DNA from 3 places in the Polaribacter sp. MED152 genome. Region 1 is predicted to be linked to each of the others. Evidence: riboswitches for the same ligand, from Rfam matches in the RefSeq annotation. Region 1 holds a riboswitch; each other region holds the start of a gene.

Region 1 (3,286 bases):
ATTGTAATCTAAATCACTCACCAACCTTTCACTTATATCACCATCAAATTTTCTATATTTTATAAAAATATTTCTTTTATCTATTATCGCTTTTTTAACTTGTGCTTTAACATACATAGCATTTTATTTAAAAATTAATTTACTTTACTTCTATAAAACCTTTAAAAAATTCTTTTTATTTGTATAACTTAAATTTGTTTATATTTTTTGAATAGTTCCAAATTTCATTTGATCTATCAAAGCTGCTAATTCAAATTTGCACCAGTATATTTTATCTCTGAAGCGAACTTACTCTTAGCTTATATATTCTTTTAACTCTAAAATTGTAAAATTAAGATGATTTTATTCTATTAGTTTAGCAATCTAAATTTTTATAAAGATCTAAGACTTCCCAAACATCATTTGCTTAATAAAAACTTTGAATGTGCACTTAGCACCCTTCAATATATGTTAGATTATCTTTAAAGCTTCGGCAACTGACTCTGCTTTGTGGTGCTGACTAAATTTTAAAACAATATCAAAGGTGTAAAATTTAGTATTCACAGAAAACCTTTTTTGTTAACCTTTTAGATTAATTTTTCATGTTATTTCTGTATTGTGTTATTTCCCTTTTTCAAAAATCTACTTAATTGATTTAATTTCCCAGTTATTACATCTATTTTACTATTCGTTAACAAACATTTAGAAGCCCTTTCGTTAATTGATAAATCTAAATTATACCTAAGTATTCAAGTTTCAAAAAGTGATTATAAAAATATTTAAAACACTCATTGGATTAATTAAATAATTAATTTAGAAAAAATATTCTAAAATAAGCATGCCTATTGAAAGGAATAATAAATTAATTAAAACACAGATTTCAAACAAATTTTAAGAAAACTGAAATACTAGCGAATAATATTAATAGCAATTTATATTTAGCGAAGTACTGAGTTAAAGATATAAATTTTGTTCAAATAAGCAATGGTTAGAAAATAAAATATCCATTTCAAATTATTTAATTGATGGGATAATCAACTTTTAAATTGCTAAAATCATATATTTTAATATCTTTGTGGCAGTATCAGGAACGCAAGAATTGCGTACCAACCGAGCAAAAAAGCTACGGTGGTTTAGTATACGGACAGTTCTGTCAAAATAAATGAACATCCAACATATCTATTATTTACCTGATGCATAACCTTTAAAACTATGCATTTTGAAAAACTTAATGTCAAGATTTGGCGGACATGCCGTCAACTTTGGAACTGGTAAAGCCAGTGAAAAACTATTACCAGAAGATCAATCTTTGGATAATTTATTAGTGAATTATGCTCAAGAAATTATCCCTAACCATTTCATTATTTCATCTTACGATGCCATTCCTGAATATATGGGAAAATATCAATGGAAAACGATTAAAAAAGATGTCTTTAAATTAGGTGATCTAGAGCATGATTTTACTGATTTATTACTACAATATCAAGCTTCCGTAACCACCAGTATTTACTTAGGAAAGCATCATTACAACAATGTCTATGCTGTTTTTATTAAAACACATAAAGAAGGACTTGAAGACCATGTCCCTGATTACTACGAAAGTTTCGATTATGTGTTACAAATGCTCATTCAATCCGTAGACGAAAAGCCTGAACTAGACACAATAAAATTAGAGAGAATTCTACTTATCCTTTTTTATAAGATGGGATTGATTTATGAAGATTCCATAACTTTATTTAAGAGGTCGAAAACTCATTTAGGTCAAATGATATCAGAAGAATTTGAAACAACTACGATTAACGCATTAGTCGACTTAGATTCGGATGATAAGCTTGCTGAATTGTTAAAGAAAAGAGGAAATGAACAAGCATAAAAACAAATTAAAGAAAAGTGATTTTCAATATTTCTTAACCACTATTGATACTGATTGGGATGCTAAATTCTATTATTACTATCGGGTCACAAATGATGATTTTATACAGCTCGCTAGCTTCTTAGATGATTATGAAATATCCTTACGTAGTAAAACGAGGATAACATACAAAAGTCTAAAGCAAAACCTTTTGTTAACTTTAGAAAACTAGCTAGAAGGAATGTACTTATATCAAGAATACCCTGGCTTTATTTCTAGTAAAATGATTACAGGTTATGAATTTAATAGAGTCATTCAAAAAATAGTTCATGAGAAGAAGGCTATTAAACAAAAAGCTAAAAAGACTATTACACCACTAATACAATATTTAGAAAAGTTTCACCTCTACCCAAATCCTTTAGGTAACAATGAACGAAGTTGGATTGCAAAATGTCCTTCTGGAGGCAATCACTTTTTGATGGTGGTTACTACTACAGATGAATGGGGATGTGGGTATTACAAGAGAAAAGGAAAGTTAGAGGAACTTAAAAAATGGTTGTCTGAAATCAAAAGTAAAAAAGACCAGAAGATGTAGACACAAATGCTAAAGGAAATCAAAACAGAAAATCTACAAACCAAGGAAACCTTAAAGTGTTGGATTAATATAAATTAAAGAGACAAAAACACCTATTACAAATAAATTAGAACATAAGCTATGGAGTACCATAAAACAACTGTAAAACCTTTTTCAGCTCAAATAACTTTAGGATTAGAGAAAGGCTATACACAAGAAGTCATACAAAAAAAGCAAATACTACAGTTTATACAAACCTATCAAAAGGAATTATTCATAAATAAAAATATTGCTATTAGTGCATCAGTTAGTCACTGTGATATTGTTTTTAGTGGACAAATAGAGCCACATTTAAAACTCAATTTTATCAATTACCCAAAATTTCCATTAGAAGAAAAACATCTTAAGGAAACTATTAATAACCTTACGAAAGCATTGATGCAAGAGTTTTTACAAAACAGAGTAGTTGTCGAGTATTTAGATGAAACCGTCATGTTTGAAATTACTAATGAAATTGACCCAAGAATAAACTAAAACTATGAAAAAAGACATTTATATTGGATTACTAACACCTTGGGGTGTACCTCTTATTGAAAAGACATTAGAAAATTGGAGTGATGTGGAAATTAATAAATTTATGGAATTACATAGGTTACATGTATACAGCTCCAAACAAGAATCTAAAGGGGTCTATAATTTTAATATTATTAGAAATAGCACCTACCTTGCGTTAGAAAATGAAATTGAACAAATGAATATGAAAGTTGAAAAGCTAAGAACTATAAGTTTATTAGGGCAGTTTATTCATGAAAGCCAAGAAGTTCCTATAGATTATGCTGTAATTTTAAAAAACTCATTCATAGACATGCAAAAATACCTTA
Region 2 (3,286 bases), 240 kb from region 1:
TTAATTCAGGAATTATTACACCAGCTTCTGTGGTAAAATCTTTTATTTTGATATGTGATAATGGATGTTTCAATTATGGCCTTTTTTAATTTTTCAGGATTTAAATTTCTGAAAAAGCTGCTTTTAAATCTGCTTTTAAATCTTCTATATCTTCTATACCAACAGACAAACGAATTAAATCTTGAGAAACACCTGCTCCTTCTTGAGCAGCTTCATCTAACTGTTGATGCGTGGTACTTGCAGGATGAATAATTAAAGATTTAGTATCACCAATATTTGCTAATAAAGAGAACACTTTTGTTTTATCTGCAATAGTTTTTGCAGCTTCATAACCTCCTTTATGACCAAAAGTTACAATTCCACTTTGACCTTTTGGTAAATATTTCTTAGCCAATTCATTGTACTTGTTACTTTCTAAACCAGGATAATTTACCCAAGCTACTTCCTCTTGTTCCTCTAGCCATTTGGCTAAAGCCAAGGCATTTTCTGAATGCTGTTTAATTCTAACTGGTAAAGTTTCTAATCCTTGAATAATATTAAATGCGTTTGTTGGGCTTAAAGCTCCTCCAAAATCACGCAAACCTTCAAGAATTAATTTAAAAGTATAAGAGGCAGCACCTAAAACTTCGTGGTATTTTAAGCCATGATAACCTGCAGAAGGTTCTGTAAATTCTGGAAATTTACCATTTGCCCAGTTAAAAGTTCCTGCATCAATAATGGCACCACCTAAAGAGGTTCCTTGACCTCCAATATATTTTGTTAAAGAGTGAATTACAATATTTGCTCCGTGTTTAATAGGATTTAATAATGCTGGTGTAGCAACAGTATTATCTACAATAAATGGCACTTCTGCTGCTTTAGAATGCTCTGCAATTGCTTCTAAATCTAAAACGTCTAACTTTGGGTTACCTAAAGATTCTACAAAAAATGCTCTGGTATTTTCTTGAACTGCATCTGCAAAATTATCAGGATTAGAAGCATCTACAAATGTTGTTGTAATTCCAAATCTTGGTAAGGTTACATGTAGTAAATTAAATGTTCCTCCATACAAACTACTTGAAGCTACAATATGATCTCCTGCTTTTAAAAGGGTCAACAATCCTGTTGATATGGCAGATGTTCCAGAAGCAAAAACGACAGCTCCTATTCCGCCTTCTACAGCTGCTAAACGTTCTTGTAAAATTTGGTTTGTTGGGTTGTTTAATCTTGTGTAAATAAAACCTAATTCTGCTAAAGAGAATAAATTTGCTGCATGATCTGAATCATTAAAAACATAAGATGATGTTTGATAGATAGGAACTGCTCTTGCTCCTCCATTAGATTTTACATCATGACCTGCGTGCAACGCATTTGTTGCTAATTTGTGAGTACTCATTTTTCTATTTTTTTGAGTTAATAAATAATTAAAACAAAAGTCAAATGCATCAACTTTAATTGATGTGTTTACCAGAAAAATGTTATTAAGAAAATAGAAAATTCAAGGAATTTGAAAATTCTCTTTTGTTATCTATCCTTTTAAATTAAACAATTTAAAAGAGTAGAATTTAGCACCTTCTTTATTTCTAAAGGGTTGCTAAGGCTTCAATGGGTCTAATCCCTCCACCTTTCTTGATAACATTTCAATAAGTTATTGAACTTTGTGAGTACAAATATTGCAACAGAAAAAGTTAACATCCAAATAAAAAACACTAAAATTTATAAAATGTATCATTTTCACAAAAAATGGATTGATTATTTTTTTAATCCTCAAAAACCAACTTAATATTCTGTTAAAAATGATTTATTGATGATGGCATTGCAAATAATTATAGTTCTAAATTGATTAAATATAAAATTATGACGTATTTTTGCATCATAATTAGAGGAAAAATTTGAACTGATTGCAACCTCATTAAAAAAATGCTAAAGCAGTAATTCTATACTCCTTTTAGCCTCCTGCAATCTTTCTCGAATTTTTTAAATCATATAAAAAAGAAGAGTATTATGTCATATTTATTTACCTCAGAAAGCGTTTCTGAAGGACATCCAGATAAAGTTGCAGACCAAATATCAGATGCTTTAATCGATAATTTTTTAGCATTTGATAAATCTAGTAAAGTAGCTTGTGAAACCTTAGTTACTACTGGGCAAGTTATATTAGCAGGTGAAGTAAAATCGAACACTTATTTAGATGTTCAACAAATTGCAAGAGATGTAATCAATAAAATTGGTTACACAAAAAGCGAGTATATGTTTGATGGAAATTCTTGTGGTGTTTTATCCGCAATTCATGAACAATCTCCAGATATTAATCAAGGTGTAGACAGATCTAAACCAGAAGAGCAAGGTGCAGGAGACCAAGGTATGATGTTTGGTTACGCTACTGATGAAACTGAAAACTACATGCCTCTAGCTCTAGAATTATCTCATAGACTGTTAACAGAATTGGCAGAAATTAGAAGAGAAAATTCAGACATAACCTATTTAAGACCAGATGCAAAAAGTCAGGTAACTATTGAATATTCAGATGATAATGTACCTCAAAGAATAGATGCTATTGTAATTTCTACGCAGCATGACGATTTTGATGCATCTGAAGAAGTAATGTTATCAAAAATTAAAAAAGATATTGTAGAAATTTTGATTCCGAGAGTAATTGCAAAATTACCAGAACATATTCAAAAATTATTTACAGATGATATTACCTATCACATAAATCCTACTGGAATATTTGTTATTGGTGGTCCTCATGGAGATACTGGTTTAACTGGTCGTAAAATTATAGTAGATACTTATGGAGGAAAAGGCGCTCATGGTGGAGGTGCTTTTTCAGGTAAAGACCCTAGTAAAGTAGATAGGTCTGGAGCTTATGCTACAAGACATATTGCTAAAAATTTAGTAGCTGCAGGTTTATGTAAAGAAGTTTTAGTACAGGTTTCTTACGCAATTGGAGTTGCAAAACCAACCAGTATTAATGTAGAAACGTATGGAACTTCTACAGTAGATTTATCTGATGGAGAAATCAGTAAAAAAGTAGAAGAAATTTTTGACATGCGTCCTTATTTTATTGAAAAGCGTTTAAAGTTAAGAACTCCTATTTATTCTGATACTGCTGCATATGGACATATGGGTAGAAATCCTGAAGTAAAAACAGTAACTTTCTCAAATCCTATGGGAGAAACTGTATCTGAAGAAGTAGAAACTTTTACTTGGGAAAAATTAGATTATGTAGATAAAGTTAAAGAAGCATTTAATTTATAAATGTTAAATCCATCAAGTTCAAAGGCTCTCAATTTTATAAATTGAG
Region 3 (3,286 bases), 260 kb from region 1:
TAGAGGTAGAATTAGCACCTGAAAGTTAAACCTTTATGAAGCAGACAGAACAAATCATAGAAAATAAAAAATCGGTTGAATTTAAGAATTACAATATGTGTTTAAGAGACGCTGTTGAAGTTTTTACAAAACAGTTGATAAACAATTTATTTGACCAAAATCATCTTTCGGAAAATGGTTCAGATACTCGAAGAAAATTTTTATTGATCTTAGAAAGACTAGCTGTAGAAAATGGTGAAAAACTTTGGAGCGATTTTCAAGAATCATTTAACGCCATTCGTAAAAAGTTAGATCTAGATGCAGAGGCTGCAAATAGAAATGATCCAGCTGCTAAAAGTTTAGAAGAAATATACTTGGCATATCCTGGTTTTTATGCAATAGCTGTGTACAGACTAAGTCATCAATTACTAAAATTAGATATTCCTATTTTACCTAGAATGATGAGTGAATTTGCTCATAGTACAACAGGTACAGATATACATCCAGGAGCAGAAATTGGAGAATCGTTCTTTATAGATCATGCAACAGGTATTGTAATAGGTGAAACTACCATCATTAAAAATAATGTTCAAATTTTTCAGGGAGTTACCTTAGGTGGAATTCAAGTAAAAAAGAGCTTGGCATTCACAAAAAGACACCCAACAATAGAAGACAATGTTATTATTTATGCAAACGCAACTATTTTAGGAGGAGATGTAATTATAGGTGCAAACTCTGTAATTGGGGCAAATGTTTGTGTAACAGAATCTATACCTATTAACTCAGTAGTTACAGTGCAAAAAGAAAATAATATTTTTCAAAAAAGAATTTAAAATGCAAACAAAAAGTATCATAGATTTTGTAGGAAATACGCCATTAGTAGAAGCGCAAAGAATCTTTAAAAAAGAGGGTGTTACACTTTTATTAAAACTAGAAGGTAATAATCCTGGAGGTAGTGTAAAAGACAGAGCTGCCTATTATATGATTTCTGAGGCTATTAAAAGAAAAAATATTAAAAAAGGAGATACTTTAGTAGAGGCTACAAGTGGTAATACAGGCATTGCATTGGCTTTAATGGCTAAAGTTTTAGGGGTAAATATGGTAATAACTATGCCAGAAAACTCAACGATAGAAAGAGTAAAAACGATGCGTGCTTATGGTGCAGAAGTTATACTTACTCCTGCAGATAAAGGTATGGAAGGTGCAATAGATCATGCACTAAGTTTAAAATATAAAAAGGGTTATTTTCGATTAAATCAGTTTGATAATTTCGATAATCCAAAGGCACATTACAAAACAACTGGCCCAGAAATTTGGAGAGATACTCAAGGTAAAGTAACACATTTTGTTTCTGCAATGGGCACAACTGGTACCATAACTGGAGTTTCTGATTTTCTTAAAGAAAAAAATGAAGATATTACTATAATTGGGGCGCAACCAAAAGATGGAGCAAGAATTCCAGGTATTAGAAAATGGAAAAAAGAATATTTACCAGCTATTTTTAATCCAAAAAAAATAGATCAGGTTTTAGAAGTAAGTGAAGAAGAAGCCAAAGCAATGACCATTCGTTTGGCAAGAGAAGAAGGTATTTTTTCTGGAATGAGTAGTGGAGGTTCTGTCTCTACTGCTATTAAAATTGCCAATTCAATAGACAAAGGTGTTGTGGTTGCCATTATTTGTGATAGGGGAGATAGATATTTATCTTCAGATATTTACGAATAAACCATAAAAAATAGAAAAAAAGTTCGTTACTTTGTTTCGAATTTAGTTCATAAACTTATTAATACGTTATCACGAAAGGCAGAGGGATTAGACCCAGTGAAGCTTTGGCAACCTCTCAGAAATGAGAAAGGTGCTACATTCTACAATCTATTTCGATATTTTATCAAATAGCTATTGACAGATAACAGAGAAATTACACTTTTCCTGATGACATATTATATAATAATTAGATATGTCAAATATTTACAAAGCTTTACAAGAAAGAATTTTGGTTTTAGATGGTGCTATGGGTACCATGCTACAAGCCTATAAATTTACTGAAGAAGATTTTAGAGGAGAGCGCTTTAAAGAGTACCCAACACCTTTGCAAGGAAATAATGATTTGTTATCATTAACCCAACCAGAAGCAATAAAAACAATTCATGCCAAGTATTTTGAAGCTGGTGCAGATATCATAGAAACCAATACTTTTTCTGGAACTACAATTGCAATGGCTGATTATCAAATGGAAGATTTGGTATACGAATTGAATTATCAATCTGCGAAAATTGCGAAAGAAGTTGCTTTAGAATTTACAGCTAAAGAACCGAATAAACCACGTTTTGTTGCAGGTTCAATTGGGCCAACAAATAGAACTGCAAGCATGTCTCCAGATGTAAACGATCCTGGTTACAGAGCTGTAACTTTTGATGAATTAAGAGTTGCTTATAAACAACAAGTAGAAGCATTATTAGATGGTGGTGCAGACATTTTATTGGTAGAAACTGTTTTTGATACATTAAATGCAAAAGCAGCATTGTTTGCAATAGAGCAGGTTAAAGAAGAAAGAAAAATGGATATTCCTGTAATGCTAAGTGGTACAATTACAGATGCATCAGGTAGAACTTTATCAGGCCAAACAGCAGAAGCTTTTTTAATTTCTGTTTCTCATATTCCATTATTATCAGTAGGTTTTAATTGTGCTCTAGGTGCTAATTTGTTGCAACCTCATTTAGAGGCAATTGCCAACAAAACAGAATTTGCCATTTCAGCTCACCCAAATGCAGGTTTACCAAATGCTTTTGGAGAGTATGATGAAACTCCAGAAGAAATGGGAGAACAAATAGAAGAATATTTAAAGAAAAATTTAATTAATATTATTGGTGGCTGTTGTGGAACATCACCAGAACATATTAGAGTTATCGCAAATATTGCTGCCAAATATAAACCTCGTAAAATTTTAGAAAAAGTACACTAATGAAAGTGAAACAAACTAAATACATGCGATTATCGGGTTTAGAACCTCTGATTTTAAATGAGAATAGCAACTTTATCAATGTTGGTGAACGCACAAATGTAGCTGGTTCTCGTAAATTTTTACGTTTAATTAAAGAAGAAAAATTTGACGAAGCTTTAGATGTTGCACGTCATCAAGTAGATGGTGGAGCGCAAATTGTTGACATTAATATGGACGATGGTTTGATTGACGGAAAAGAAGCTATGGTTCGTTTTCTAAATTTAATTGCTGCAGAACCAGATATTTGTAGAGTTCCAATGATGATTGATAGCTCTAAATGGGAAATCATAGAAGCTGGTTTACAGGTAG

Evidence for each region. A riboswitch is a leader RNA that binds a small molecule or an ion and turns the genes downstream of it on or off. The one in region 1 is predicted to bind S-adenosylmethionine.
Region 2: it holds a riboswitch for S-adenosylmethionine, as region 1 does, so the genes downstream of both, MED152_RS06195 (O-acetylhomoserine aminocarboxypropyltransferase/cysteine synthase family protein) here and MED152_RS07285 (hypothetical protein) in region 1, are expected to answer to the same signal.
Region 3: it holds a riboswitch for S-adenosylmethionine, as region 1 does, so the genes downstream of both, MED152_RS06105 (homocysteine S-methyltransferase family protein) here and MED152_RS07285 (hypothetical protein) in region 1, are expected to answer to the same signal.

The regions. Positions count from the first base shown of each region.
Region 1 is NC_020830.1:1,644,567-1,647,852, forward strand. Features, by position in the region: gene MED152_RS07280 (WYL domain-containing protein) at 1-117, opposite strand, end outside; SAM-I-IV-variant riboswitch at 1,056-1,150, shown strand; gene MED152_RS07285 (hypothetical protein) at 1,199-1,852, shown strand; gene MED152_RS07295 (hypothetical protein) at 2,073-2,426, shown strand; gene MED152_RS07300 (hypothetical protein) at 2,547-2,939, shown strand; gene MED152_RS07305 (hypothetical protein) at 2,944-3,286, shown strand, end outside.
Region 2 is NC_020830.1:1,401,172-1,404,457, forward strand. Features, by position in the region: gene thrA (bifunctional aspartate kinase/homoserine dehydrogenase I) at 1-73, opposite strand, end outside; gene MED152_RS06195 (O-acetylhomoserine aminocarboxypropyltransferase/cysteine synthase family protein) at 101-1,375, opposite strand; SAM riboswitch class I at 1,501-1,618, opposite strand; gene metK (methionine adenosyltransferase) at 1,984-3,240, shown strand.
Region 3 is NC_020830.1:1,382,015-1,385,300, reverse strand. Features, by position in the region: gene MED152_RS06120 (2Fe-2S iron-sulfur cluster-binding protein) at 1-29, shown strand, start outside; gene epsC (serine O-acetyltransferase EpsC) at 36-812, shown strand; gene cysM (cysteine synthase CysM) at 814-1,701, shown strand; SAM riboswitch class I at 1,765-1,889, shown strand; gene MED152_RS06105 (homocysteine S-methyltransferase family protein) at 1,934-2,938, shown strand; gene metH (methionine synthase) at 2,938-3,286, shown strand, end outside.